DNA from 4 places in the Moraxella sp. CTOTU48841 genome. Region 1 is predicted to be linked to each of the others. Evidence: predicted binding sites of a transcription regulator. Region 1 holds the regulator's gene; each other region holds the start of a gene.
What was found. Region 1 encodes PhoB, which activates phosphate uptake and scavenging genes when phosphate is short. Its sites were predicted from a motif close to TGTCATNAANCTGTCATAA; they were not measured.
Positions count from the first base shown of each region.

Region 2: pstS (phosphate ABC transporter substrate-binding protein PstS) is a predicted target of PhoB. The motif match lies at 3,733-3,751, and genes of this name have one in related genera.
Region 3: RT034_RS00785 (NAD(+) kinase) is a predicted target of PhoB. The motif match lies at 3,247-3,265, and genes of this name have one in related genera.
Region 4: pstS (phosphate ABC transporter substrate-binding protein PstS) is a predicted target of PhoB. The motif match lies at 4,628-4,646, and genes of this name have one in related genera.

Region 1 is NZ_DAMBFQ010000003.1:158,095-165,439, forward strand. Features, by position in the region: gene mscL (large conductance mechanosensitive channel protein MscL) at 1-297, shown strand, start outside; gene RT034_RS05200 (D-amino acid dehydrogenase) at 390-1,802, shown strand; gene phoR (phosphate regulon sensor histidine kinase PhoR) at 1,777-3,084, opposite strand; gene phoB (phosphate regulon transcriptional regulator PhoB) at 3,175-3,873, opposite strand; gene dtd (D-aminoacyl-tRNA deacylase) at 4,064-4,516, opposite strand; gene asd (archaetidylserine decarboxylase) at 4,668-5,501, shown strand; gene RT034_RS05225 (multidrug effflux MFS transporter) at 5,681-6,922, shown strand; gene RT034_RS05230 (DODA-type extradiol aromatic ring-opening family dioxygenase) at 6,926-7,345, opposite strand, start outside.
Region 2 is NZ_DAMBFQ010000015.1:18,059-25,403, forward strand. Features, by position in the region: gene RT034_RS10395 (YifB family Mg chelatase-like AAA ATPase) at 1-1,336, shown strand, start outside; gene RT034_RS10400 (DUF4385 domain-containing protein) at 1,366-1,926, opposite strand; gene RT034_RS10405 (phosphoglycolate phosphatase) at 1,913-2,647, opposite strand; gene phoU (phosphate signaling complex protein PhoU) at 2,786-3,556, opposite strand; gene pstS (phosphate ABC transporter substrate-binding protein PstS) at 3,904-4,908, shown strand; gene RT034_RS10420 (TolC family protein) at 4,989-6,260, opposite strand; TPP riboswitch at 6,491-6,593, shown strand; gene thiC (phosphomethylpyrimidine synthase ThiC) at 6,703-7,345, shown strand, end outside.
Region 3 is NZ_DAMBFQ010000001.1:192,381-199,725, forward strand. Features, by position in the region: gene RT034_RS00770 (pirin family protein) at 1-279, shown strand, start outside; gene ppnP (pyrimidine/purine nucleoside phosphorylase) at 346-633, opposite strand; gene RT034_RS00780 (lytic murein transglycosylase) at 888-2,231, shown strand; gene RT034_RS00785 (NAD(+) kinase) at 2,281-3,213, opposite strand; gene RT034_RS00790 (Bax inhibitor-1/YccA family protein) at 3,415-4,134, shown strand; gene pdxH (pyridoxamine 5'-phosphate oxidase) at 4,192-4,851, opposite strand; gene glmM (phosphoglucosamine mutase) at 4,877-6,232, opposite strand; gene guaB (IMP dehydrogenase) at 6,434-7,345, opposite strand, start outside.
Region 4 is NZ_DAMBFQ010000002.1:28,512-35,856, reverse strand. Features, by position in the region: gene RT034_RS02870 (transporter substrate-binding domain-containing protein) at 1-678, shown strand, start outside; gene RT034_RS02865 (ABC transporter permease) at 908-1,627, shown strand; gene RT034_RS02860 (ABC transporter permease) at 1,639-2,364, shown strand; gene RT034_RS02855 (hypothetical protein) at 2,422-2,982, shown strand; gene tsaD (tRNA (adenosine(37)-N6)-threonylcarbamoyltransferase complex transferase subunit TsaD) at 3,033-4,094, shown strand; gene crcB (fluoride efflux transporter CrcB) at 4,115-4,477, shown strand; gene pstS (phosphate ABC transporter substrate-binding protein PstS) at 4,845-6,005, shown strand; gene pstC (phosphate ABC transporter permease subunit PstC) at 6,143-7,093, shown strand; gene pstA (phosphate ABC transporter permease PstA) at 7,111-7,345, shown strand, end outside.

The DNA.
Region 1 (7,345 bases):
TCTGCGATTATGGGCGGCAGAATCGACTTTACCAATATGTTTGTGGTGTTAGGTGATGTACCTGCAGGCACCGCCATGACGTATGATGCACTTAAAAAAGCGGGTGTGCCTGTGTTCGCTTATGGTAATTTTGTCACCATCTTAATCAACTTTATTATTTTGGCATTTATCATCTTTATGTTGGTGAAAGCTATGAACCGCCTACGCCGTCAAAGCGAAGCGCAAGAAGCGGCTGCACCAGAACCTTCAGAAGAAGTACTATTGCTACGTGAAATCAGCAGTAAATTAAGTAAATAACGGTTTGTACTCACGCTGATAGATTAAAATTTCAGCCCATGTTATTTATAAATGAAAAAAAGCCTCCATGATAACTGGGGGCTTTTTATTGATTGCTAATCAATCCACCTTTTTTATCTATACATATTTATCAGTTAACGACAGTAAGGCAAGTTATGACAAAGCAGGTAATCGTGCTTGGTGCAGGGGTGGCGGGTGTCACCACTGCTTGGCAGCTTCGACAAGCAGGGTTTGAGGTAACGGTAATCGAGCGTGAAAGTAGCGCTGCATTGTCAACATCGTTTGCCAATGGTGGGCAAATATCTGTGTCACATGCTACGCCTTGGGCAAACCCTGATACACCCTATAAAGCGCTAAAATGGTTATTTCGAGAAGATGCGCCATTGTTGTTTCGCTGGCGTCGGTTGTTGGGTTTGTCGGGCAACGCGGGACAAGATACAGCCCCTGATAGGGCGCTGTGGCGGTGGGGTTGGCAGTTTTTGCAGCAGTGCAATGCGAAAAGTGCCGATGCTAATTTGGTGCAGATGGTCAATTTAGGATTATACTCTCGGCAAGTACTGGGGGAGGTTAGGGTGCAAACAGGCATTGATTATGACTGTCTGAAACGCGGTATTATGCATTTTTATACCGATCATGCTGAGTTTCAAGCAGCGATAGCACCCACTAAGCGGATGCAGCAATTGGGTTGTGATCGGCAAGTGATTAGTGTGGATAAAGCGATAGAATTAGAGCCTGCGTTAACTGGTATTGGCAAAGAATTGGTTGGGGCGACTTATACGGCACTTGATGAATCAGGGGATGCCCAAAAATTCACCCATCGCTTGGCCGCACTTTGTCAACAGCAAGGGGTAACATTTTTATTTAATACTGCCATTAAACGACTTATTTATCATAATCAACACATTGACGGTGTGGAAGTAATGTCCGTTGACAGCAAAGATAATGCCGCTTTGCCAGCGCAGTCACAGATACTGTCCGCGGATGCTTATGTACTGGCGTTAGGGAGTTATAGTCCTGCCTTAGTCAAAGCATTGGGTATCAATTTACCCATCTATCCTGCCAAAGGCTATTCAGCCACGTACCCCGTGTTGCGACCCGATGAGACACCTTATGTGAGCTTGATTGATGATGAGTTTAAGCTGGTGTACTCGCGCTTAGGCGATCGCTTGCGAGTAGCAGGAACGGCTGAATTTAACGGTTTTAACCTTGAGCTAAATCCCGTTCGTTGCCAAGCGATTACGCGGCGGGTGAGAGAAGTGTTTGGGGATGCGGTAGATTTGACCCAGCCAAATTATTGGACAGGGCTGCGACCAATGACACCGTCAAATGTGCCGATTATCGGTCGCGCGGTCAATCGCCAAGGACGTATTGATAATTTATATCTCAACACCGGACATGGCACTTTGGGCTGGACGCACTCGAACGGCTCAGCAAAAGCGATGGCTGATATCATGCAAGGACGTCAGCCACAAGTAAATTTTAACTTTGTGGGCTTGCAGGATTAAGGGATTGGGTTGGAATACTGGCAGATTTTGGAAAGGTCACAGTAAAGGTCGAGCCTTTGCCAACTGTGGATGTGATATCCAAGGTGGCATGGTGCTGATACAAGACATGCTTGACAATTGCTAGCCCCAAACCGGTACCCCCTGTCTCACGGCTTCGACCCGTGTCCACGCGATAAAAACGCTCGGTTAAGCGCTGAATATGGCGCTGCTCGATACCAATGCCATTGTCGGTCACGCTAAAACATACCCCCGCGTCACACTCATGCCAGCTAATACTAATCTCACCACCTTTTGGGGTGTATTTCATGGCATTGGTAATCAGGTTACTGAGCGCACTTCGCAGATAATCTTCATAACCCAAAATATGTAACGTGCTGTCGATGTGCAAATGAATCATATGGTCGTATGACTTGTTATACATCTGCGCATCGTCAAACAATTGCATCAGCATTTTGGGAATATCAATGTCTTTGGGCTCAGCAGGTTTTTCATCGTTCTCTAGTCGAGATAATAACAGTAAGTCATTGATAATGTTATTCATGCGCTGACTTTGCTGCATCATCTGAGTAAACGCGCGAGCAATACGCGGATCTAACTCAGGCTGTTCACTCAAAGTCTCCACATACCCCATGATGACGGTAAGCGGCGTGCGCAGTTCATGCGAAACATTTGCCACAAAGTCTTTTCGCATCTGTTCTAAATGCTGAAAACGGGTGACATCATAAATCAGCAGTAATTTTTCTTGCCCAAATTTGGTAATCTTGCACTGCACATAGCGCTCGATATTAGACGGGCTATGGATACGCACACCATCGGGATAGTCTTCAATGTGGTGATAATATTGATGAAAAAGCGGGTTGCGAATAATGGTCAACACATTGCGACCTTGGTCGGGCGCTTTAAAATGAAAAAGCCGCTCGGCAGAGTTGTTCCACCATTCGATACAGTCGTTTTTGTCAATCAGAATAATCGAGTCTTGCAATGCGCTCAGCGAGTCGCGCACTTTTTGCACTAGCGAAACGGTTTGCTGATGCGCCAATTTCTCTTGGCGATTGACTTGGTAGATATTACTGGCGATAACATTAAGATTGGGCTCAAATGCAGGCGGCGGCTCATCGGGGTTTTTGTTATACCACGCTTTGAACCGTTGTATCGACCATAAAAAATATAGCTGATACAGGCAAAGCCCTATCGCCAGTCCCCAACCCCAAAACCCTAATAGCCCGCCAATCAGCAGCCCGGCAACCCCAGCTGTTACGACAGGTGAAATGCTCGCCCACATATTAATTTTTCTAGCATCCATTGAGAAAGTTTACTATAGCGAAGTTGGGATAAGTTGGCAAAAATTTCAATACGATTAATTAGGCTATTGTTAATCGATTTTATTAGAAAAACGATAGCCTGTGCCACGTACAGTTTGGATATAGTCCGCAAACCCAAATGGCTCAAGCACTTTACGCAGGCGGCGGATATGCACGTCAATGGTACGATCTTCGACATACACATTGCCACCCCAAACTTGATCGAGTAGCTGGGTACGGGTATAAGCCCGCTCGGGATGACTCATAAAAAAAGCAAGTAGCCGATACTCTGTCGGTCCGATATCCACCGCTTTGTTATTGGCACTCACGCGCTGACTGGCAGGGTCTAGCGACAAGCCGCCCACATCAATGGGTTTTTCGCCTGACAATGCGCTACTACGGCGCAATACCGCTTTGATACGGGAAACCAATTCACGGGTGGAAAACGGCTTGGTGATATAGTCATCTGCCCCAGCGTCAAGTCCTTGAACTTTGTTATCCTCTTCGCCTTTGGCAGTGAGCATGATGATAGGAATTTCAGAGAGCATTTCATCTTTTTTCAGGCGGCGGCATAAATCAATGCCTGATAGCCCATTGGGTAGCATCCAATCTAACAAGATGAGGTTGGGACGATGATCGACTACCAAATGATGGGCTTGAGAGACTTCTGAGGCTTGCAAACAATCAAATCCTGCCATCTCTAGTGTGGTCACGATCATTTCTCGAATGGCAGGCTCATCTTCCACTACCAAAATAGTTTCATTTTTCATAAATTTCTCAAGCGATAAAAATAGGCAACTGTTTGTCAAAATAATTTTATGACAACAATATTACAATGCCCATATTACAACTTCAGAATATGACAAAAAAATGACAACGATAAGCTTTTATGGCTTTTATTTGTGGTGTTGTAAAAAATTCGGTGTTTGACTCAGTTTTTGATATTTAACACAGGTCGCATCACAGTTCAAAAATAAAATTTATCGGACCATCATTGCAACTGCTGACTTGCATATCTGCGCCAAATTCGCCTGTTTGCACAGCCCCATATTGCGTCTTGGCATACGCTACTATCTGGGCAAACAAAGCTTTGGCAGTGTCGGGCGCCATCGCGGGCTTAAAATCAGGACGTCTACCCGATTGGGTATTGGCAAGGAGGGTAAACTGCGACACTAACAGTAAACCGCCATTAACCTCTTGCACATTTTTATCCATTTTGCCTAGTTCATTTTCAAATACGCGATAGGTTAGGATTTTATCAATCATTTTTTGCCCCATCGCAAGCGTATCATCATGCCCAAGGCCAAGGTAAACAAGTACGCCGTGTGCAATCTCGCCGACGATTTGTTGTGGGTGAGGCGCTTCGCCAACTTCTACTTTGGCAAATTTCACCCGTTGTAGTACTGCTTTCATGATTTTTCCTATCCGTCAGTTTGAGCGTAAGCGTCTTAACTTAACAGCTAGCTTGTCGCTTAACTCGTAGCCCAATGTTTAATATACCGTGATTCTAAGGGGGATTTTGATTATAATAAGCCAACTTTAAAATGCCAATCTCGAGTAACTTATGACCTTGTTTACGACGTTACAATCGCTTGTCCCACAACAAAAAATCAGTGAAATCGCAGGTCGCCTTGCCCAAAGCCGTCATCCGATGGTGAAAAAAACCTTTATTCGTACCTTTGCTTCGGTGTATGGCATCAAGCTAGAGGAATATGCGCGCGGTAGTTTTTCTCAGTATGACAGTTTTAATGATTTTTTTACCCGTGAGCTCAAAGATGGCGCGCGCAAGATTGATGATGACCCAGATGCGCTGATCTGTCCTGCAGATGGCATGATATCGCAATTGGGGCAAATCGATAAAGACCAAATCCTGCAAGCTAAAGGCAAATCGTATGAAGTTGGGCAATTGCTCGCGGATTATGAACTTGGCAAAGCCATGCAAGAGGGAAGTTTTGTCACCGTATATTTGGCACCGACTAATTATCACCGCGTGCATATGCCGTTTGACGGTACCTTGGTAGAGACCATCTATGTGCCAGGACAGCTATTCTCGGTCAATAACGAGACCGCTGAAAACATTACCGATTTGTTCGCCCGTAACGAGCGCTGCGTGTGTGTGTTTGATACCGAATTTGGTAAAGCTTGCGTTGTGCTAGTCGGGGCGATGATTGTGGCAGGGATTGAAACAGTGGCCACAGGAAAAATCAAACGTAGTGATCGCGTGCAGCGTCAAACCCATCACATGACATTGAAAAAAGGCGATGAACTTGGGCGGTTTTATTTGGGCTCAACGGCGATTGTGGTATTACCAAAATCAGCGGGCATGGCTTGGGGCGCAGGTCTTTATAATTCAGTGCCGGTGACAATGGGTCAACGTTTGGGTACTTTTTTGCAGTAAGCTGTCAAGGTATTCGCTAAAAAAGGTAGCATAGGCTGCCTTTTTTATGGGGTGTTTTAGCCAATCTGCACGGTTGATTGCTCACATAAACTAAACGATAACGAAAAATATTTTAGGAAAATTTGTTTATAATAGCCGACTTATGATTTTTGCCTGCTTTTTTATTTAAATTGATCACTATGAACCTACCGCAAACACCGCAACCTCAGCCATCGCACGACTTAGACTATCCAACCGTTTGGATTATGATTTTGGGGTTGATTATTGCCATCGGCCCGCTGTCGATTGATATGTATTTGCCGGCCTTACCCAATATGGCACAAGATTTTGGCGTGGCAACGGCTTTTATGTCTAATTCGGTACCTGCTTATTTTGTAGGATTGGTGGTTGGGCAGTTGTTTTATGGTCCGATTTCAGATCGGATTGGGCGTATTAAGCCCTTGTATGTGGGCATGGTACTGTATGTGATTGCTTCGGTGATGTGTGCCACCACCACCAATGAATACGTGTTGTTTGTCTCACGAACGCTACAGGCGTTGGGCGCGTGTGTGGGAACAGTGGTGTCGCGGGCAATGATTCGTGACCGCTTGCATCCCAAGCAAATGGCAAAGGCATTTTCGCTAATGGTCCTAGTGATGGGGATTGCGCCGATTTTGGCACCAAGCTTGGGGTCGTTGCTGTTAAAAGTCGCCAGTTGGCGGGTGATTTTTTGGTTTTTGGCGGGGTTTGGTATTTTAAATATCGTGCTGACCCGGCTGTTTCTGCATGAAACCTTGACCGATGCGTTTCGCAACAACCGTCCGATGAATGACGTGCTCAGCCAATACTGGGATTTGCTCAAAGATACCCAGTTTAATTATCCTGCGATTGGCGCAGGGCTGCTGATGGGTTCGATGTTTGTGTATATCAGCGCCGCACCTGAGCTAATTATGGAAGGGTATGGGGTGACGCCGCAGCATTTTAGCTGGATTTTTGGCATGAATGCGGCAGGTTTTATTGGTTTGACACAGGTCAACCAATGGCTGGTGAACCGTTATCGTCTAGTCAGCTTGCTGCGATTTGGGGCGGTGATGCAAGTAATCGCAGCAGCGTGTTTGATGCTGCTAGGCTTAGTCTTTGGCACGCAAGCTTGGCTGCCGTTGGTGCTCGCCAGCATTTTTTGTTGTATTGCAGGATTAGGACTGACTCAGCCCAATTCAGGTGCCATTGCTTTGGCATTTCAAAAACGCCGCGCGGGCATGGCGAGTGCGTTGCAAGGCTCTCTTAACTTTGTCGTCGGTATTTTTGGCGGATTAATCTTAAATATCCTGCCCTTTAATCCCGTCGCCAAGCTAGGTATTACCATGTTTATGCTCATGACTATCGGCGCATTCTTGGTATTTCAAATCGACAAAAATCTTGATGTGGCGGATGTGGAGTAAGGGTTAGTCAAACCGATACACATCCATACCCAAACTAAAATGGGCAAAACTTTCATGCACGATGCTCATCTTTGAGCCTGCGCCGGCCGCAAAAAATAACGGCAATAAATGCTCAGGGGTGGGGTGATTGTGATGGGCAAATGGATGCGACCGCCAATCTAAAGCCGTTGGCATATGTTGTTTGAGTTGATGAATCAACCAATATTTAAATTCACGTGCCTCAGCATCCACCTCACCGCTATCAAACTGTACCTGCGCCAAATTATGGGTGACACTGCCAGAGCCGATGATTAATACTTGCTCTGCCCGTAGGGGCGCCAACAAAGCCCCTAACTGAAAACACGCATAACTATCAAAATGCTGCGGTAGCGAAAGCTGCACAATCGGCACATCTGCCTGCGGATACAAATGCACCAGCGGCGA
Region 2 (7,345 bases), on a different contig from region 1:
TATCAACTCGGGTTTTCAATTTCCCAATCGCAGATTAACTATCAACCTTGCGCCCGCGGATTTACCCAAAGATGGCGCACGGCTTGATTTGCCCATTGCCATAGGTATCTTGGCAGCGAGTGGTCAAATTGATGAAACCGTGCTTGCGCAGTACGAGTTTATTGGCGAATTGGCGCTCAATGGCGATTTACGAGCCATTGCTGGGGCGTTGGCAGTATCACGCGCGCTCAAGGCGGAGCAGCGCACCTTGATTGTTCCCAAAGACAATGCCGATGAAGCGGTCAAAGTCGATGGCGTGAAGGTGCTGCAAGCCGATACCCTCAAAGCTGTGTGCCAACACTTGATGAATGAGCAACAACTCAGCCAAGCCGAGCATAAGGCATCTTACCAATCAGCCAATTATCAGCTAGATTTAGCCGATGTCAAAGGACAACACCAAGCTAGACGTGCGCTAGAGATTGCGGCAGTAGGCGGGCATTCGCTACTATTTTGTGGCTCACCTGGGACAGGCAAAACCTTGATGGCATCTCGCCTACCCACCATTTTGCCACCGCTCAACGACCATGAAGCACTCGAAGTTGCCAGTATCTATTCGATTGCCAACAGTGATTATGACTACGGCACACGCCCTTTTCGCCAAGTCCATCATACGACCTCAGCGGTGGCGCTAGTGGGCGGCGGCTCCTCGCCCAAACCCGGTGAAATCACGCTCGCCAATCGGGGGGTGTTATTTTTGGATGAGATTCCAGAGTTTGATCGCAAGGTGCTTGAGGTACTCAGACAGCCCATCGAGAACAAAGAAATTGTCATCAGCCGTGCCAACTCTCAAGTACGCTTTCCCGCCAATTTTCAGCTGGTAGCAGCGATGAATCCCTGCCCCTGTGGCTACTATGGGGATAAATCAGATCGCTGCCAGTGCCGACCCGAGCAAATCAAACGCTATCAAGAAAAGCTATCAGGACCTTTGTTGGACCGTATTGATTTGCATATTACCGTGCCTGCCCTACCTGCCAGTGATTTGCAGTCAGCACAGAGGGGTGAGTCTTCTGCGGCAGTGCGTGAGCGGGTGATACAAGCCTATCAGCGTCAGCAAGCCAGACAGGGCAAAGCCAATAATGAACTCTCCCCCAGTGAACTTGACCAATTTGCGCCGCTTGGCGATGCAGAAAGTCGTATTTTGGCAATGGCACAAAGTCGGCTGAATCTGTCCGCTCGCGGCTATCATCGCGTCCTTCGCGTCGCCCGCACGATTGCGGACTTGGCAGGTAGTGACAATATTCAGATACCGCATTTAACCGAGGCATTAAGTTATCGTAGTCAATTAACGAATGCCTAATTTCCGTGCTAACTCACCATACAACTAGCCTATAAAAACGGATGCTCGCGAAAAAACGTGGGCGGCAGGTTATCGTATTGGGTGTCGTTGACGTATTTGGCTTCAAACTGTTTTTTTAGCGCTTTGTAGTCCGCATTGGCGCGGCATTCATCCCATTTTTGCTTAAAAATTTGCGCGGATTGGGCTTTGATTTGCGCGGATTCAAGCTGCTGTGATTGCTGCGGCAATTGCTCACGTCCATGCGCGCCACTTTGTCCTTTTTTAGCGTCAGGGACAGCGCCATCATATTTTTTGCCCCCTTTGTGATTGGCATAACGACGCGAGCGCGTATAACCCATTTGGATAAATTTACGCGCCATATCAGCACCGATAAAATCCCCTTGGGCAAGATAGTCCAAAAACATCGCATAGATGGTATCACTGCTCTCACGCGCAAGTTCTGGCGTAGCAAATCGCCAATGCGGCAAAATCTCGGATTTATACGGCTCTACCAGTAATACGCCCTGCTCACCGCGCCCCACCCGATACAACGCTGGATGCTCACGAAAATTCAGCGTGTCAAAGTTAAGATGATAGTTAAACTCGTGCATGACTCAAAAACTCAGTCAGCGTGGCAAAGTCATCAAAGGTTTGGGTTGGATGATAGTCACGAATATCCCGCCCATAGTTATAGCCATACGATAACCCTAAGGTATCCATGCCCGCATTTTGCCCTGCCAAAATATCGTTTTTGGAGTCACCAATCATATAGCTTTGAGCGATGCTAAAGCCCAGTTTGTCACAGACGTGCAGTAGCGGCATCGGGTCAGGTTTTTTGGCAGGCAAGCTATCGCCACCCAAAATATAAGCAAAAAGGGCTTGCCAACCCAATTTTTCGACAATCGCAGGAACAAAATCAATGGGTTTATTGGTGGCAATAGCGAGGGTATAGCCTTGCTCTTTAAGCTGACGCAACCCTTCGCTCACCCCTGCGTAGAGCTGGGTTCTGACACAGGTGTTTTGATGGTAGTAGTCAAAGAATAGAGCAAGCGCCTGATTGGTATCGTTTTCAGTGAGATTGGGGTCAATGGTTTGTGAGCCTGATAAGGCACGTTGCACCAGTACTTTGCCACCATTGCCGACCCAGTTGCGGATGACATTTTCGCTAAAGTTGGCTTTGCCAAGCGTGGTTAGCATCGCATTGACGGCGTCCGCCAAATCTGGCACGCTATCAATCAACGTACCGTCCAAGTCAAAAATAAGTAACGATTTTTGGGTGATATTTTCCAAAGCAGATGTGGGGGTTGGGGTGTTAAGTGATTCGCTAGACATGGTGTTTCCTATCATTTGTCACCAAAGTTGATAGGCTACAGTGTAGCAGAATCACCTAAAAATACCATGCAACCGTCCATTAAAATAACCTAACACGGATAGCCCACTGCCTCTAACAGCAGGTGTTACTAGCAAATGTTAGTTTTCGCCATTGCTTGGTTGATAATCTAGTGAGGCATCGGCGATTTCATGGCTAGCTGCGGGGTTAAATGCACTGTCTTTGTTGGCACCCAGTTTTTGATAACGCACATCTTCACCAGTGATACAAAAAATCAATTGCTCAGCGATATTACGCGCATGCGCACCAATACGCTCTATCGAACGTAGCACCCATAAAATATCAATGACTTTTGCTACATAGCGACCATCTTCCATGATGTAGGTCATCATCGCGCGTGACGCAGATTTGTACATCGCATCGATTTCACTATCTTGCTCTATTACTCGGTAAGCACCTGTTGCATCAAACTTGGCAAAAGCTTCTAGCGCATTTTTTAGCATCATCTGCACAAAATTACCCATTTGATGCGCTTCATGATACCCAATCGGTGATTGACCTTCTCGGGTCGCACGGCGCGCCATCTTGGCGATTTTTTTGGCTTCATCACCAATACGCTCAATGTCAGCGCCGCATTTACTCACTGCCATGATTAGGCGTAAGTCGGTTGCGGCAGGTTGACGACGTGCCAATACTTTGACCACCGAATCATCAAGCTGCTGCTCAGTAAAGTTGATTTCTTTGTCACCATCAATGACATCTTCGGCGAGCTCTACATCACTTTTTATCAGTGATTCAATCGCTTTGGTGAGATTGGCTTCTGCCATGCCACCCATTTTTAAAAACAAATTCACCAAGTTTTGTAAATCTTGGTCATAACTTTTTGATAAATGTTCACCAATTAAATTCATGTTTCCCTTCCTAACTCATGGATTGTGACTCATGGACTGAGCAAAATTGTTATTAAAAAAGCCGTTAAAGAAAAGCTAACTATAACTAAAAATTACGACAAAATGATGAAAAGTACGCCCCATGTCCGCCGATACGCCATCATGTAGGTCTAGTCAATACCAAACAAAATTTTTAATGTCATCAAACTTTAACATAACCGTAACAGATTTGACATTTTGTTACATTAACATGGTAACAATTTTTCAAGCTTTGGGTGATTTAAAACGCGACACATTAGTTGGCGACATCCTAAGCTAATTTACCATCTTCCCTGACAATCACCTCATTTGTCCATCAAGGAAACATTATGAAATTATCACATTTAATCGTCAGTGTGGCGTTAGCTGCTGTAGGCGCACAAGCCAATGCTGTTAACATCACAGGTGCTGGTGCAACTTTCCCACAACCTGTTTACTCAAAATGGGCGAGCGACTACCAAAAAGCAACGGGTAACCAAGTAAACTACCAAGGTATCGGTTCTTCAGGCGGTATCAAACAAATCCAAGCAAAAACGGTTGATTTTGGTGCCACTGATGCGCCAATGAGCCCAGCAGAGCTAAATGCCAGCGGCTTAATCCAATTCCCCGCAGTCATTGGCGGTATCGTACCTGTGGTAAACATCGCTGGCGTCAAACCAGGTCAATTAAAACTATCAGGCCCCGTCCTTGCTGACATCTATATGGGCAAAATCACTACTTGGAACGATGCACGTATCAAAGCATTAAATCCAGGTGTTGCCCTACCTGCCGCTAAGATTACCACCGTTAACCGCTCAGACGGTTCAGGTACCACTTTCGTATTTACTAACTACCTAAGCCAAGTATCAAGCGATTGGAAATCAAAAGTAGGCGCGGACAAAACTGTTAAATGGCCTAATGCTGCAGCGAGCGTGGGTGGTAAAGGTAACGAAGGCGTATCAAGCAACGTACAACGTGTTGCAAACTCCATCGGTTATGTTGAGTATGCTTACGCAAAACAAAACCGTTTAGCTTATACCCAACTTCAAAACCGCGCCGGTAAATTTGTACTACCAGACGATTCAACGTTTGCAGCAGCATCAAACATTAACTGGGCACAATATCCTGGTTTTGCAGTGACTATCACTAACATGCCAGCAGCCAACGCTTGGCCAATCTCTGCAGCGACTTTCATCCTCGTACCCCGTACGGGCGGTGCAAAAGCCAAAGAAGCGCTTAAATTCTTTGACTGGGCATTTACTAACGGCAATGCACAAGCAACTGCACTCGACTACGTTCCGCTACCTGCCGGTACTAAAGCTGCGGTTCGTAAAGAATGGACGAAAGTTAAATAGTCATTTGCGTCAGCTTACTACGCAAATTAACCCTGCCGATAGGCGGGGTTTTTCAGCTTAAAATTTTGCCCAAAAAAGCATCAAATCAGCTGATTATCTAGCACTTTGACCGTCTCATCGGTCAGATTGCCCACAGCTTTTTGTAGATCAATGTAGGCATTTAGATAATCAAAATACGCATTAATCAAATCGCGTTTGGCAGCGTGATATTGGCGCTCTGCCAGTAGCGTATCTACCATCGAGCGCACCCCCAAATCATAGCCTGTTTTTGATGCTTGGGCGACGCGGCGATTGGCTTCCACCGCAGTTTGCTGGGCTTTAATTGTGGCACGCTGTGCGACCAAATTTAAATACGCTTGGCTAGTCTGAGTCATGGCGGCTTGGTACACATAGGCGAGGCGACTTTTTGCCGCTTGCGCTTGCAGAGTGCCTTGCTCAACGCCTGCCCGCGTCCGCCCACCGGTATAAAACGGAAAATCCACTTCCACCCCAAAGTTATAATTGGTGCCATCAATAGCGCTTTGGTTATTATGGGTATAATCTTGCCATCCCACATTGCCTACCAAATCGACACGGGGATAGGCATTGGCTTTGAGATAATCGACTTGTTTGTTGGCAATCGCCACTTGGGTTTGTGCTAACTGAATATCGAGATTATTATTTTGTGACTGCTGCATCCAGTTTTCGATACTTTGACTAGCCACGAGATTTAAATCAGGCGGTAATTTGATAGCATCTAGCTGATTGATTGGTTGACCGGTGAGCAGTGATAACTGCTGTTTAGCATTCACGATTGCCACGTCATTGTTGGCAATAGAGGCGCTGACGCTTTCAAGCCTTGCACGGCTTTCTTCGGTATCTACCCGCGCCGCTACCCCTTGGGCGAGTCTCGCTTGCATCATATCATTTTGTGCTTTGAGTGCGGTGAACTCGGCATTAAGGCTATCTGTCATCGCTTCAGCGCGCAATACATTGAGATAGGCTTTGCTGATTTGCTCGATTAGTTGTTGGTGCTGCTGTAATAGCTGGATGTCATTGGCTTGACTGGCGAGCACGGCTTTTTCATAGTTTGCCCATTTATCAGCACGAAACAAGGCTTGGCGCAGTCCGATACCTACTTGGCTTGCAGTATTGCCCGTGTCAGGGATGTTATCGTCTTTGGGATAAAACTGGTTATGTTTGACACTGCCTTGTAGTCCCACTTGCGGCAGCATATCGCCAAACGCTAGCTGCACATTTTTTTGCGTTGCCAAATAGTCATATTGCTGCCCTGCCCAATTGCCATTGGTGCGCTGGGCTGCACTATACAATTCCCACAAATCCTTTGCCATCACGGCTGGGCTGAGGGACATCGACCCTATCAATGACACTGCCATCGCCCTTAACCGCCATCGGGCGCCAGGCGCTTTACGATTCCACAAACAGATGCATTCCATATCAATAATTACAACATTTTCAACAACCAAGGAACCTCTATCATACCGATAGTTGTCAAAAAAATCAGTAATTTAGTGCAGTAAATCATCGGCACAAAATGGCTAAAAATCTATTAGGTAAACCTGTGAGTTTTTGTTAATATGGAGATATTGACTCGGGGTGCAGTTGGGTGACATACCAGCGGCTGAGACATACCCGTCGAACCTGACACGGTTAATACCGTCGTAGGGAAGTCGTCTATTAGGTTAGTTAGACCAATATTTTTCTAGAATCAGCCTTTTACTAGAAACAGTCACACTCACCTATCTTCGCCCGAGTCCAGCAAACCATAACTTCATAACATAACATGGACTCGCTATGAACCAACTTACCAACGTTACTCACAAAACCCCTGCCCACCGTGACCCTACCGATGACCGCTTTGAAGAAGAAGCGCGTGATTTGACGCGCGCCTTGCCGGCATCTCGCAAAGTCTACATCCAAGGCTCACGCCCCGACATCCAAGTACCGATGCGGGAAATCACCTTGACCGATACCCCGGTGGGCGGTTTTGGCAAGGCAGAAGGCGAAAAAAACCCACCGTTTTATGTGTATGACACCTCAGGGGTATATACCGACCCCAATGTTGAGATTGATTTGACTAAAGGCTTACCAAAACTGCGTCAAGCTTGGATAGAAGCGCGTGGCGACACCGAGCAGCTTGCTAAACTCTCAAGCCAATACGGCAATGAACGTGCCAATGACATCGCCACTGCCAACCTGCGCTTTGGGCATATCGACAAGCCAAGACGGGCGATCAATGGCAAAAACGTCACCCAAATGCACTACGCCAAACAAGGCATCATCACCCCAGAGATGGAATACATCGCCATCCGTGAAACCCAAAAACAGCATGACCTGACGGATATGCGTCAGCACGCTGGTAACAACTTTGGTGCCAATACCCCCAAACTCATCACCCCAGAATTTGTGCGTGCCGAAGTCGCTGCGGGACGGGCGA
Region 3 (7,345 bases), on a different contig from region 1:
TTGTTATTGTCGATGCAAGGCGATGTTATCATCAACGCTGATCACGACCAGCAAGCACACGCCAATCAATTAATCACTTTTGAGACTGAAAGTGGCGAAACGGGCGAGGATTTTGTACGCTTAACGGCGGGCAAAGCGGGAGCGAAAATCTTGCTGATGAGTGGTGAGCCGATTAATGAGCCGGTGGTGGGTTACGGACCCTTTGTAATGAATAGCCAAGCCGAAATCCGTCAAGCTATCTTAGATTTTAATGCAGGAAAATTTGGCGATATTCAATAAATTTTTCGCCTAAAAAAAGCGATATCATGGATTTGATATCGCTTTTTTATTACTGATTTATCTTGATTATTTATCTTGGTAAGTACAAAGATAGGCTGTTTCTTCGTCAATTTTGACTTTGAATTTTTGGTTGGCATCGACGGTAAAGGTTTCATTGGCTTTAAAAGTTTGCCAGTCAGTTTGGTTTGGCAATAGTGCTGAGATAGCCCCGCTAATGACGGTCATGGTTTCAAATTGACTTGTGCCAAATTCGTATTCGCCTACTTTCATCACGCCCACGGTCGCAGGTAAGGTGGCTGTTTGAAAACCGATTGATGCCACATTCCCATCAAAATATTGATTGACTTTTAGCATAGTTATTCCTCAAAATTAGCTAGTATAAATCGATTATCATAAACTTTTTTGACCAATTATCAATCCTATTTTCCAAAAAACGCTGGCAAAACTGCCAAAATTTGGCAAATACTTTTACCGCAATTTTTGTAGTATTTTTATATCAATTATTCCTTAACAATTAAAACTTCCTATTTTTGTGCTATATTCAATTTTTTTACCACAGTTGTTATGTTTGTACGCATTTGGCTTGTATTAATTGAGGTTATTGCTCTATGTATGTTAAATATTCGTCGTCTATCGTCGCTTTATCGCTCTGTTTGTCGCAGCGTTTTGCTAGTCAAAAACTGGCATTGCCTGTCAGCTTAGCGGCATTGTTGGCAGCTTGTTCATCAGCACCTATTCAAACCCAACCCCAAAAATTACCAGGTACCTTGCCGACTGCCCCTGTGGTCATTACAGTACCTCCTAAAGTCACGCCCGTGCCACCTGTGACTGTTCCAACCAATCAATACAGCAGCTTTTATCAGTGGAAATCGGATTTTATTGAACGCGCTGTGCAAAAAGGCTACCCCCGTGCTGATGTTGAACGCTTGCTATCTAGTGCCAACTATAGCGAGCAAGTGGTGTCACTGGATAAAGGACAGCCTGAATTTGCCAAAATGCCTTGGGAATATATCGATGGTGCCGCATCGAGTGGTCGAGTCAGTGGGGGTCAGCGCAATTTTGCCAGTCAAAGCGCGCTACTTGATCGCATTGAAAATCAGTATGGTGTGCCGGCCTCTATTGTGACTGCCATTTGGGGCATGGAATCTTCTTACGGTCAAGGCACAGGCAACTCATCACTGGTCAATAGTTTGGCGACCTTGGCATATGATGGTCGTCGCCGCAGTTTTGCAGAGGACCAGCTACTAGCGCTGTTGTCGCTGCTTGAGCGTGGTGATATTGATTGGTCGCAACTGCGCGGCTCTTGGGCAGGTGGCATGGGACATACCCAATTTATTCCCAAAACTTGGTTAGATGAAGCAGTAGATGGCAATGGTGATGGTCATCGTAACCCTTGGCATACCGCTGATGCGTTAGCCTCTACCGCAAGCTATCTCAAAAATGCCGGCTGGCAGCGTGGTATGGGCTCGTACTATGAAGTACGATTACCAAATGGTTTTGATTATCGCCAGGTCAGTACCAAAAAAACCATGGCAGATTGGCAAAATTTAGGCATTCAATTTATCACCCCAAATGCGCCCATGGATGCGATGGCAGAATTGTGGCTCCCTGCGGGTAAAGAGGGTCCTGCGATTTTATTAACCAAAAATTTTGATGCGATTAAGGTCTATAATAACTCCTCGAATTATGCCATGGGGGTGAGCTTACTTGCCAAAGCCATTATCGGGCAGCCAGGCTTACAGCAATCTTGGCCACGCTATGAGCAGCCACTTGCTACTTATGAAGTCCGCCAACTGCAACAGCGCTTGACGGCAATGGGTTATGATACCAAAGGGTCAGATGGCGTCGTAGGCACCAATACCAAATTGGCATTTCAGCGCTGGCAAGCCGACCACAACCAAATCCCAGATGGATTTATCTCAAAACGCTCGGCAAGTGGGCTGATTAATTAAGGTATTTCTTCATAAAAAAGCCACCGAATGATTCAGGTGGCTTTTTTATTTAATTATCCATACTAAATTCTTCAGCGTAGCTATTCCAACCGAGTTTGGTACGGCAAGCTTCAAAAAAATCCACCCCAGGTGGGTGTAATAACGTGAGTTTGTTAGGATGCTTGTGAATCACTAAGCGCTGGTTTTGGTTGAGCGGCACCGACGGTTTCCCATCCGCACTCACCATCGGCTGGGTGCGGTTATCTTTATGGATGCGGATTTTGATTTCGCTATTGCCGCTGACCACAATCGGGCGGCTTGATAAGGTATGTGGATGCATGGGCACCAGACAAATGGCATCCATACTAGGATGAATAATCGGCCCGCCACCTGATAGCGCATAAGCGGTCGAGCCCGTCGGTGTGGAGGCAATCAGACCATCACTGTGCTGACGATAGACATTAAGCCCATCAATTTTTAAATGAAAATCTAGCATATGCACTGATTTACCTGCGTGCAGCACAATGTCATTTAGCGCCATATCTTCATAAATCACATGTGCACCTTGACGGATTTCCATCTTTAACAAGAATCGATCTTCAAGCTGATAATGACCTTGTAAAATACTGGTCAATTTTACGTTTAAATCATCAGGATAGATGTCAGTTAAAAACCCTAGACGTCCGCGGTTCACCCCCACCACTGGCACTTTGTGTTTGACCAGTACTTGCGCCGCATGTAACAGCGAACCATCACCACCGACCACAATGACCAAATCACAAGCACCGCCGAGCAAACTGCGCTCAATCGTAGCAATGTCGCCTAGACGTGCAAAACTCAATGCCGGCAACCGTGCCGTCTGATGGTCAATTAATAAAGGCAACCCTTGCTCATGAAAAAAGTCACAAATTTGGTAGATACTTTGAATGACACTTGGCTTGTTGGCACGACCCATAATGCCGATACGCCCAAAGGCAGGATTGGGAATAAGTGTGGACGTCATAGCAGAAAATTAACTGATAAAGATTAAGCTATTTTATCACAGCTTACTGGCTCACGTTATGCCCAATCAGTATTTTATATTACAAAATTGCTAACCTTCGTTGTGCAGTTAATGTATACAAACTCATTGCTATTTGCTAATTTAAGGTGATTAACATATAGCTAACTTTTGAAATTTTTTAACTCTTGGGAGCAAATTTTTATGGCAAATCCGATTATATCTCGTGCTGAACTTGCGGTTAGTACGACACCGATGACGGTCAAAGGGGTCATTCGAAAAACCTCTTTTCTGCTAGGTCTGACGACGTTATCGGGTGTTGGATTTTTTGGCTATTGCCTAGCTAGTGGCGTCACTTCAGGTTTTGTTAGTGTAGCGGCTTTAGCCAGTATCTTGGTGGCTTTTGTATTGAGTATGGTAATTATCTCAAAACCCCACATAGCTAAAACACTGGCAATTCCTTATGCAATTTTAGAGGGCATCGTGATTGGCGCGATTTCCCTGTTTGCGAGTATTAAGTTTCCCACAGTTGCTCCGACGGCGTTGGTCGCAACTTTTGTAACCGCTGCAGTGATGCTGGCGCTTTATCGCAGTGGCGTGATTAAAGTCACCCAAAAATTTCGTTCTGTGATGATGTCGGCTGTGATTGCTATCATGCTGGTGTATCTGGTACAAATCGGGTTTAGCCTATTTGGTAGCTCACTGCCGTATTTGTTCAGTGGTGGCGTGGTGGGTATTGGTTTTAGCTTGCTGGTGATTGTGATTGCATCACTGAGCTTGTTATTAGATTTTGATAGCGTTGAGCGAGCCTATGCTGCAGGGGTGGATGAAAGCTATGAATGGGTACTAAGCGTTGGTATCTTATCAACACTGGTGTGGATGTACATTGAATTTGTGCGTTTACTACGTTCCCTACAAAACTAAGTTTTATCAAATAAAAAAACACGGTATTCTAAACCGTGTTTTTTTATGGCTTGCAGTTTAAGGTAATAAGCGTTCCATCACCCATTGGTCGCTATCTAGCGAATAGACAATGCGGTCGTGCATACGATTGGCTCTACCCTGCCAAAATTCGATTTTTTCTACCGTCAGCAGATAGCCTCCCCAAAATTCTGGCAAAGGGATTGGATTGTCCTCATACTGCGCAGTTAATTGGGCAAATTTGTCTTCCATTACCTCGCGGCTGGCAACCACACTGCTTTGTGGCTCGCTGACCCAAGCAGCTAATTGGCTATCACGGGGACGGCTATGAAAATACTGAGCGGATTGTTCACGGCTAACTTTTTGCACAGCGCCGGTAAGACGGATTTGTCTTTCTAGACTTGGCCAAAAAAATAATGCTTCAGCATTGGGGTTGGTCGCCAAATCACAGCCTTTGGCGCTGTCGTAATTGGTATAAAACACGAGGCCAATGCCCGTGTTATCCAATTGGATAATTTCACGCATCAGTAAAGTGCGCACACTTGGCTGCCCATCACGTCCACAAGTCGCCAGTGAAAACGCATACGCTTCCCCTTGCTTGGCATCAATCGCTTGTTGCACCCAAGTTTGTAGCAAACCAAACGGCTGCTCTGGCAAGTGTGATTCGATAAGCTCGCCTTGCTCATACGATAATCGTTGACTGGTAAAATCAATACTCATGTTTTATCCTTATAAAATGTCAACTTTACGCCATCACTTGGCGTACTTTTTCAGCAAGTTCATTGGCTAGCATATCGCACTCAATCTCATCATCGCTTTCGACCATCACCCGAATCAATGGCTCTGTACCTGATTGACGAATCAGTAAACGACCCCGTCCTGTCAATTTTTCTTCGGCATCTTTAAACGCATTTGCCAATTCTGGGAAGGTATAGGGATCTTGTTTTTGCGCCAATCTGACATTGACCAATTTTTGTGGTAGCTGGGTATAACCCTTCATCAGCTCTGATAATGATTGTTTGCTCTGCGCCATCACCGCAAGCACTTGCAGACCTGCCACAATCGCATCGCCCGTACTGGCTTTATCTAGCGTTAAAATATGACCCGATGATTCACCGCCCAGTACCCAGCCATTTTTCTCAAGTCCTTGCATGACATAGCGGTCGCCTACTTTGGCGCGCTCAAAAGCAATACCGGCTTTGTCAAACGCCAATTGCAAACCCATGTTGGTCATCAAGGTACCTACCACGCCATCGACTTGTTGCTCTGCTTGGGTGGCTAAAATATATAAAATGCCGTCACCATCAACCAACTCGCCTTTTTCATTGACCATGATGATACGGTCGCCATCGCCATCTAAAGCAATACCCACTTGGGCATCGTGGTCAAGCACTGCTTGTTGCAAGTTTGCCGGATGCGTAGAGCCGACATTGTCATTGATATTAATGCCATCGGGTTTATCGCCAATGGCAATTACGGTTGCACCTAACTCACGTAATACACGGGGCGCGACGCTGTATCCTGCGCCATTGGCACAGTCGACGACGATTTTTAGGGCATTTAAATTTAGATTGTAGGGGAAAGTGCCCTTACAAAACTCGATATAGCGACCTTTGGCATCCTCCACACGATAACTTTTGCCTAGTGCTTCTGGGGTGTCAATGACGACATTGATATCTTTGATTTCATCGATTTTTTCATTGATGGCTTGTTGAATTTCATCTGACAGTTTTTTGCCTTCATTGGAGAAAAATTTGATACCGTTGTCATAAAATGGATTGTGGGATGCGGATATCACTACGCCCGCATCAGCGTGAAAACTTCGGGTCAAATGCGCGATGGCAGGGGTTGGAATAGTACCTAGCATATGCACATCCACCCCTGCGGCATTAAATCCTGCTTGCAGACAGGCTTCAATAACATAGCCAGAGAGTCGCGTATCTTTACCAATGACGACATTGGGACGATGATTTTCGTTCGGGGCTGCTTGGTTGGCTAGCAGCACTTTACCCGTGGCATAGCCTAGTTTGATTAAAAACTGCGGATGTATCGGAAATTCCCCAAACTTACCACGAATACCATCAGTACCAAAATAACTCATTTAATTCTCCTTTGTCGCCCGTTGTTGTTATCACAATATAAAATTTTAGCATAGCAAAATTTCACGCATGTTGCGACATCTGTTTGTTTTTATGAGTCATGGCACAGCCTGTTACTTTAGGCTATAAAAACTTTGGGCGATAAATTGGGCCATAAAAAAAACTGGGTAGTTAACCCAGTTTTAGCGCAATCAACCTATCACTTAGTTTACGCGGTAATTGGGGGCTTCTTTGGTGATTTGCACGTCATGTACGTGAGATTCTTTCATACCGGCCGAAGTCACACGCACAAACTGTGGTTTGCTACGCATTTCTTCAATATTGGCACAGCCTGTATAACCCATTGACGAACGTAAGCCACCGGCTAATTGGTTGATAATACCGTTCATTGGACCTTTATAAGGGACGCGACCTTCGATACCTTCGGGTACCAATTTTTCTACCCCTTCTTTGGCGTCTTGGAAATAACGATCGGATGAACCATTTTGTCCTGACATCGCACCTAGCGAACCCATACCACGATAGGCTTTGTAGTAGCGACCTTGGAATAGTTCCACTTCCCCTGGCGCTTCTTCGGTACCGGCAAGTAGAGAACCCACCATGATAGAAGAGGCACCCGCTGCTAACGCTTTCGCCATATCGCCTGAAAAACGGATACCACCATCGGCTATCAGTGGAATGTCATTTTTTAGCGCATCAGCCACGTTGCTAATCGCTGAAATTTGCGGCACCCCGATACCTGCGATGATACGTGTGGTACAGATAGAGCCCGGACCGATACCCACTTTGACCGCATCAGCACCCGCATCACGCAACGCTAGTGCCGCATCAGCGGTGGCGATATTACCGCCAATCACTTGGATGTTTGGATAGTTCTTTTTCACCCAAGCCACGCGATCGATGACGCCTTTTGAATGACCATGTGCGGTATCTACGACAATCACGTCCACATCGGCAGCGATGAGCGCTTCAACGCGGGCTTCTGTGTCTGCGCCCGTACCCACTGCCGCGCCAACCCGTAAGCGACCTTTGCTATCGCGGCAAGCATTTGGGTTGTTTTCAGCTTTGGTGAAATCATTGACAGTAATCAAGCCTTTTAATTGAAAATTGTCATC
Region 4 (7,345 bases), on a different contig from region 1:
GTGGATTTTATACGGGCCTTATGTGCACAAATGAAAGCCAACTGTGAAATTAATCCACAAGATTGGGATGGTTTATTGCCAGGCCTCATGGCAAAAAAATATGACGTGGTAATTGATGCCATGTCTATCACCCCAGAGCGTCAAGCACAGGTTGATTTTACCGACCCCTATTTTACCAATACGTTGGTGTTTTTAACCAAACAAGGTAGCCCCATCAATCCGGATGACCCTGCCCAAATTGACAGCCATAAAGTTGCGGCGCAGCGTTCAACGCTATCGACCCAGTGGATGGAAAAAAATCACCCAAAAGCCCAGCTAAACCTATATGAAGGGTTGGACAATGCGTTTATGGACTTGGCAGCAGGGCGCTCAGATATGATGATTTCGGATAAAGCCCCGGCCGCTTATTGGCTGACCACGCCAGAGGGTAAAGGCTTTGAAATCAAAGGTAAAGAGATTGATGTCAATGACAAAATGGGTATCATTGTCCGTAAAGGCGACCCACTGCGTTTAGAATTTAACAAAGCGATTGCCACGTTAAAATCAAATGGCACGTATGATAAAATCTATAACCAATATTTTGGCAGTGCAACCACCACAACAGCGGCGGCAAGCAGCGTGGCAGTTACGGTCTCTAGTACCACAACGACCACGACTGTAGCAAGTACTAGCAAGTAACTTAACCAAGCGCTTGGGTTCAGTCAAAAACTGGGTGAAAAGTCACTCAGTTTTTTGTTTTTTTGATGGTTTTTGATAGGGCAATCACGTAAAATTGCACCCTGCAAAAAACAAAGCAAAAGGTTATATCTATTATCACCTTTTGTCTATGCGCCGGTAAAACTGCGTTTTAAGTATTTTTTGGGTAATAGGTCAACAAACAGAGTTAAAAAGACAGGGTATCGATATTGTGTTAGATCTACAAGGTTTTGGGCAGCTATTATTAAGCGGTGCTTGGGTCACCATCAAACTGGCATTGACTAGTTTGGTGATTGGGCTGATTTTGGGATTATTGGGCGCGACCGCTAAGATGTCACGGTTTAAAGTGCTCAACGCCATCGCCACCGCTTACACCACGATTATCCGTGGTATTCCAGAACTGCTGTCAGTCATGTTTATTTACTTTGGCGGCTCGATGTTGATGGGGCTCATTCTATCGCAATTTGGCAATACGGGATATGTGGATGTCAGTCCGTTCTGGGCGGGGGTTACGGCGCTGTCTGTGGCGTTCGGTGCGTATGCGACCGAAACTTTTCGTATGGCATTTCAAGAGATTCCAAAAGGTCAAGCTGAAGCGGCGCAAGCGATTGGCATGAAAAAATTTCAAATACTTTGGCGAGTGACGTTGCCACAAGTCTGGCGTATTGCACTGCCAGGACTGGGTAATTTGTTTTTGGTACTGCTCAAAGATACCGCGCTGGTTTCTGTGGTCGGGCTTGAAGATATCATGCGCCACGCCAAAACGGCAGCGACTTCCACGCAAAGCCCCTTTACTTTTTATATGGCAGCAGCATTGTTGTACTTGAGTCTGACCGTCATCATCACGGGTGTGATTATGTGGCTAGAATGGGTCAATAACCCAGCAGAGCGTTATGCAAAACGCCTACAAAAAATCGGCATGGCAAAATAGGGGATTCATCAATGAACTGGAATTGGCAAATTATTATTGATAGTATCCCAAAACTGCTGCAAGGCGGTATTATCACCATTGAGCTTGTGGTGTTGTCGGGTTTATTGGGGTTTATGTTGGCAGTGCCGCTAGCCTTGGCTAGGCTATCAAAAAAGCCTTGGGTACAGGCATTGCCATTTGCGTATATTTTCTTTTTTCGTGGTACGCCGCTACTGGTGCAAATCTTTTTGATTTATTATGGATTGTCACAATTTAAATGGGTGACCGAGTCCGTGCTGTGGAAATCGGGTGTGTTAGCGAGCCCATTTTGGTGCGCTATCATCGCTTTTACCCTCAATACGGCAGCTTATACCGCAGAAATCATCCGCGGTGCTATCAAGTCAATACCCAAGGGCGAGAATGAAGCTGCCGACGCCATTGGCATGTCGTATAGCCAAAAATTGCGCCGAATTATTTTTCCTCGTGCCTTTGGCATCATGCTGCCGGCTTATGGCAATGAAGTGATTTTTATGCTCAAAGGCAGTGCGCTGGCATCCACTATCACTTTGATGGATATCACCGGTGTGGCAACGACGATTATGTCAAAAACTTATACCGTTTTTGAGCTGTTCTTTGTCTCAGGTATCATGTATTTGTTATTGTCTTGGCTATTGATTGGGATGTTTCGATTGGCTGAAAAACGCATCAATCGTCATCTTTCTTATCAGCCCGTCAGTAATGGGGGCGTCACTGCCTAAGCTAGATTAAGTTAGGCTAAGATAGACAAAAAGTTTGGATATATTGGAGGCGTGTCAGTGAAACAACTAGTTATAATATCAATTTTGCTGATGGGTGGGGTGTTACTCTCGGCTTGTCAACCTGCCAGTGATAACAAGCCAGAGCAAAACGGCACAGCAAGTGCCACGGTGGCTAGCGTTCAAAGTCCGCATCACGTTGCCAGTGTAGCTGTCGCCAGTACCGTATCCCCCCAAACCGCCCAAAACGGTGTGCCCAAACAAATCAACTGGGCATTGGTGGATTCGGGCGTTAAGCCAGTCGATAAGGCTAGCTTTAAATACCCGTTTGCGCTCGATAGCGAGCCTGTCAAAGCGTATGCCGAAATGTATCATGTAGATAATGAAACCTCCCGCTACAACTTAACGGTGGGTATGGCAGTCAATGAAGTCTTATCTAAAGTGCTCGACCAGCTGGGTACTGCCTATGTGTCACATGAACTCACAGCCGGTAAAAACAGCGCGTTTGTCATCCATACCACCCAGCAAATTGCTCCGAGTCAATACACTTACGTCTTTGCCGAGCCCTTTGCCAAAGGGTTAACCATTCCTGTCAAAATTATCAATGATGGCAAAAAATAACTAAGTTGCCATCGGTATGTTGACGTTTATTTATCGTTTAAGGAAATACCATGCGTGTGCTAGGACTGGAAACATCCTGCGATGAAACGGGATTAGCCATTTTTGATAGTGACCAACGTCACCAACCCAATCAAGGTTTGGTCGGGCAAGTGCTATACAGTCAAATCGCGCTACATGCGACGTATGGCGGGGTAGTCCCTGAACTTGCAAGCCGCGATCATATCCGTAAATTAGTGCCCTTGTTGCAGCAACTGCTGGATGACTGCCAACTCAAAAAAACCGATATCGATGCAATTGCCTTTACCAAAGGTCCTGGACTGGTGGGCGCGTTGATGACAGGGGCATTATTTGGCCGCAGTTTGGCGATGGCGCTTAATATTCCTGCGATTGGCGTACATCACATGGAAGGACACTTGCTTGCGCCGCTATTAGGCGCTAATCCGCCCGATTTTCCGTTTGTCGCGTTGCTGGTGTCGGGTGGACATACCATGTTGGTGGCCGTCAAAGGCATCGGGCAATATGAAATATTAGGTGAGTCGATTGACGATGCTGCAGGCGAGTGCTTTGATAAAGCCGCTAAAATGCTAGAGTTACCTTATCCTGGTGGGCCTAATATTGCACGCTTGGCGCAAACAGGCAATCCGTTAGCCTATGAATTACCGCGCCCGATGTTGGGTAAAGGATTGGATTTTTCTTTTAGTGGTATGAAAACCGCCGTGCATAATTTGATTAAAGACCATCCAACCGATAGCCATAATCCTGAGCATGCCCAAACGCGTGCCGATATTGCGGCAAGTTTTCAATATGCGATGGTCGATACGTTGGTAAAAAAATGCGTCAAAGCCTTGCAGCAAACGGGTATGAAACGTCTGGTAATCGCAGGCGGGGTGAGTGCAAATCAACAACTACGAGAATCGTTAGCTGAGGCATTAGCCAAAATCAATGCCACCGTGCATTATGCACCGCCTGCCTTGTGTACTGACAATGGCGCCATGATTGCCTTCGCCGGTTGGCAGCGCTTGAACGCAGGTCAACAGGATGAGCTAGCGGTTAGCTGCTTGCCACGTTGGGACATGACAACGCTGCCTGCTGTCAATCCAGCTAACCCATAACCATCTACAAGGACTTGAAGATGGCATGGCTATGGATAGGATTGGGGGCGGCATTTGGGGCAATGCTGCGCTGGTGGTTAGGCAGACTCAACAGCGTACATCCTTGGTTGCCCTATGGCACACTATTTGCCAATGTACTAGGCGGGCTGTTGATGGGATTTGCCTTGATACTTACCCAAAAGATGCACCCAAACTTACGACTGTTTATCACCACCGGGTTTTTGGGAGGACTGACAACGTTTAGTACGTTTAGTGCCGAAGTGTTTACTTTGTTGAATAGCGGCAAGGTATGGCAAGGTTTAGCCTTGATTGGCGTCCATGTGCTTTTAACCTTGGTTGCGACTGCCATTGGTTTTTATTGTCTTAAATTGTTAAATTATTGATAACTTTTCAACTTGTTAACTTTTTCACCTTTTCACTTCTCATTCACCGCTAAAGGTTGTAAAGCTGCTCAAGGCTTTGCGAATCGATAAGCGAGTTAAATCTTAAATCCCCTTATCGCGTCTCACCTATAGCAGCGTGTGCCATCCGTCAGCCATTAAACTGTCATGATACTGTCACATTTCTTTGTAATCATATACACAATTTTTATACAAACCGAATTGTGGTTATTATCATTACAATTAAGTCGGTCAGCTTTGAGCTATCATAGTGAAAATAGCCAAAAAAGGTTAAATCGTACGGTTCGTGACATTTATTTTATTCAAGCATTTTCATTGTAAACTCAAAAAATGTTTTTAGGAGCTATCCATGCGTTATTCATTATTAAGTGTTGTTGTAGCATCAACGTTAGCATTAACCGCTTGTGGCAACAAGCAAGCAGACAATCAAGCAGCGGGTGCCTCAGCGACGTCAAGCACTGCGACTACAGGCGCGGCAGGTAGCGATAAAAACGCCGTATTTACTATCACAGGTGCAGGTGCCTCTTTCCCACAACCTATCTATGCTAAATGGGCAGGTGAGTTCAAAAACGCCACTGGCGGTCAAGTAAATTACCAATCAATCGGTTCATCAGGTGGTATCAAACAAATCCAAGCCAATACCGTTGACTTTGGTGCGTCGGATGCGCCTTTAAGCAAAGAAGAGTTGGATAAAAGCGGTTTAATCCAGTTCCCAACCGTTATCGGTGGGGTTGTACCAGTTGTTAACATCGATGGTGTTGCACCAGGTCAATTAAAATTAGACGGTGCCACCCTTGCCAATATCTACTTGGGTAAAATCACTAAATGGAATGACCCAGCGATTACTGCATTAAACGCAGGCGTCACACTACCAGATGCGCCAATCACGACGATTTTCCGTTCAGATGGTTCAGGTACAACCTTTAACTTTGCAAGCTACTTAGCGGCTGTATCACCAGAATGGAAAGCAGGTCCAGGTGTAGACAAATCAATTAAATGGCCAACCGCTGCGACAGGTGCAGGTGGTAAAGGTAACGAAGGCGTGGCAAGTAACGTCGCTCGTGCCAAAAACTCAATCGGTTATGTTGAGTACGCTTACGCAAAACAAAACAAAATGGCTTACACTCAGTTGAAAAATGCAGCAGGTAACTTTGTACAACCATCGGCTGAAAGCTTTGCCGCTGCGGGTAATGCAGATTGGAAAGGTACACCAGGCTTTAACATCGTATTGACTAACCAAGCAGACCCAAATGCCTGGCCAATCTCTGCGGCAACCTTCATCCTAGTCCATACTAAACCCACCAACCCAGAAAACGTCAAAAATACCCTTAAATTCTTTGACTGGGCGTATTCAAGTGGTGATGAGCTAGCAAAATCATTGGACTTTGTACCATTCTCAGCAGAAAGCAAAGCTATCTTCCGTGAAGAGTGGAAAAAAGTTGTAGGTGCTGATGGTAAACCACTGTTTACCTCAGATGCTGCCACAGCAACTGCTTCAGCTGCAAAATAGTCTAATGATGATTAACAGTTAAAAGGGTTATGAATGTCAAACTATACGTAGAGCAATAAACAAGTTAATGCTCTACGTTTTTTTTTCAAATTTCTAGAATTAGTAAACTAAAACTATTTTTTGATGGCTGGGTTCTTATGTCGGATTTACACGCAAAACTCGCAAAGCAAAAACAATTAGACTGGTTGTTTGTCAACGCGACTCGTCTTTTTGCGTTTATCGTGCTGTTGTTGTTAGGTGGTATCTTAATCTCACTATTTCTTGGCGCATTGCCAAGTATGAAGGCGTTTGGCATTAACTTTTATACCAGTAAAGACTGGGATACAGGGATGGATGTATACGGCGCACTCGCACCAATCTATGGTACGTTGGTGACTTCTATCATTGCTATTTTGATTGCGGTTCCGGTAAGTTTTGGTATTGCCATGTTTTTGACAGAGCTTTGCCCCAATTTTTTAAAACGTCCTTTAGGGATTGCCATTGAGTTGTTAGCGGGTATCCCTTCAATTATTTATGGTATGTGGGGATTTTTCGTATTTGCGCCTTGGTTTTCAGAACATATCCAGCCCTGGCTGATTGACCATTTGGGTGATGTGCCTTATGTGGGTCGTTTATTCCAAGGTGCACCGATGGGTATTGGTCTGTTCACTGCAAGTTTGATTTTGGCTGTCATGATTATCCCGTTTATTGCATCAGTCATGCGTGATGTTTTCTCAATTACCCCAAAGATGCTTAAAGAATCTGCTTATGGTTTGGGCTCAACCACTTGGGAAGTGATGCGATACGTGGTGTTGCCTTATACCAAAGCCGGGGTGATGGGCGGTATCATTTTGGGATTGGGTCGCGCATTGGGCGAAACGATGGCAGTCACCTTTGTTATTGGTAACGCTTATAACGTCAGTCCAAGTTTGTTCCAGTCAGGGGTGTCAATCACTTCGGCATTGGCAAATGAATTTGCAGAGTCTGAAGGCTTGCACCAATCATCGCTACTACATTTAGGTTTCTTACTATTTATCATTACCTTTATTGTACTGGTGATTTCAAAATTGATGCTCAGTCGTATGGATAAAAATGCGGGTACTAAATAAGGACGCTGGGGAATACTATGACTACTACCAACATGAATCGTAACAATGCCATTTACAAACGCCGCCGTCTAAGCAATGCTTTAGGACTGGTATTTGCCGGTTTGTCCATTGTATTTGGCTTGACCTTCTTAGGCTTAATTTTATTCAAATTGTTTTTATCAGGCTCGCATGCGTTATTGACCATGCCCATTTTTACTCAAGACACGCCATCGCCAAACGAAATTGGTGGTCTTCGCAATGCGATTATCGGCT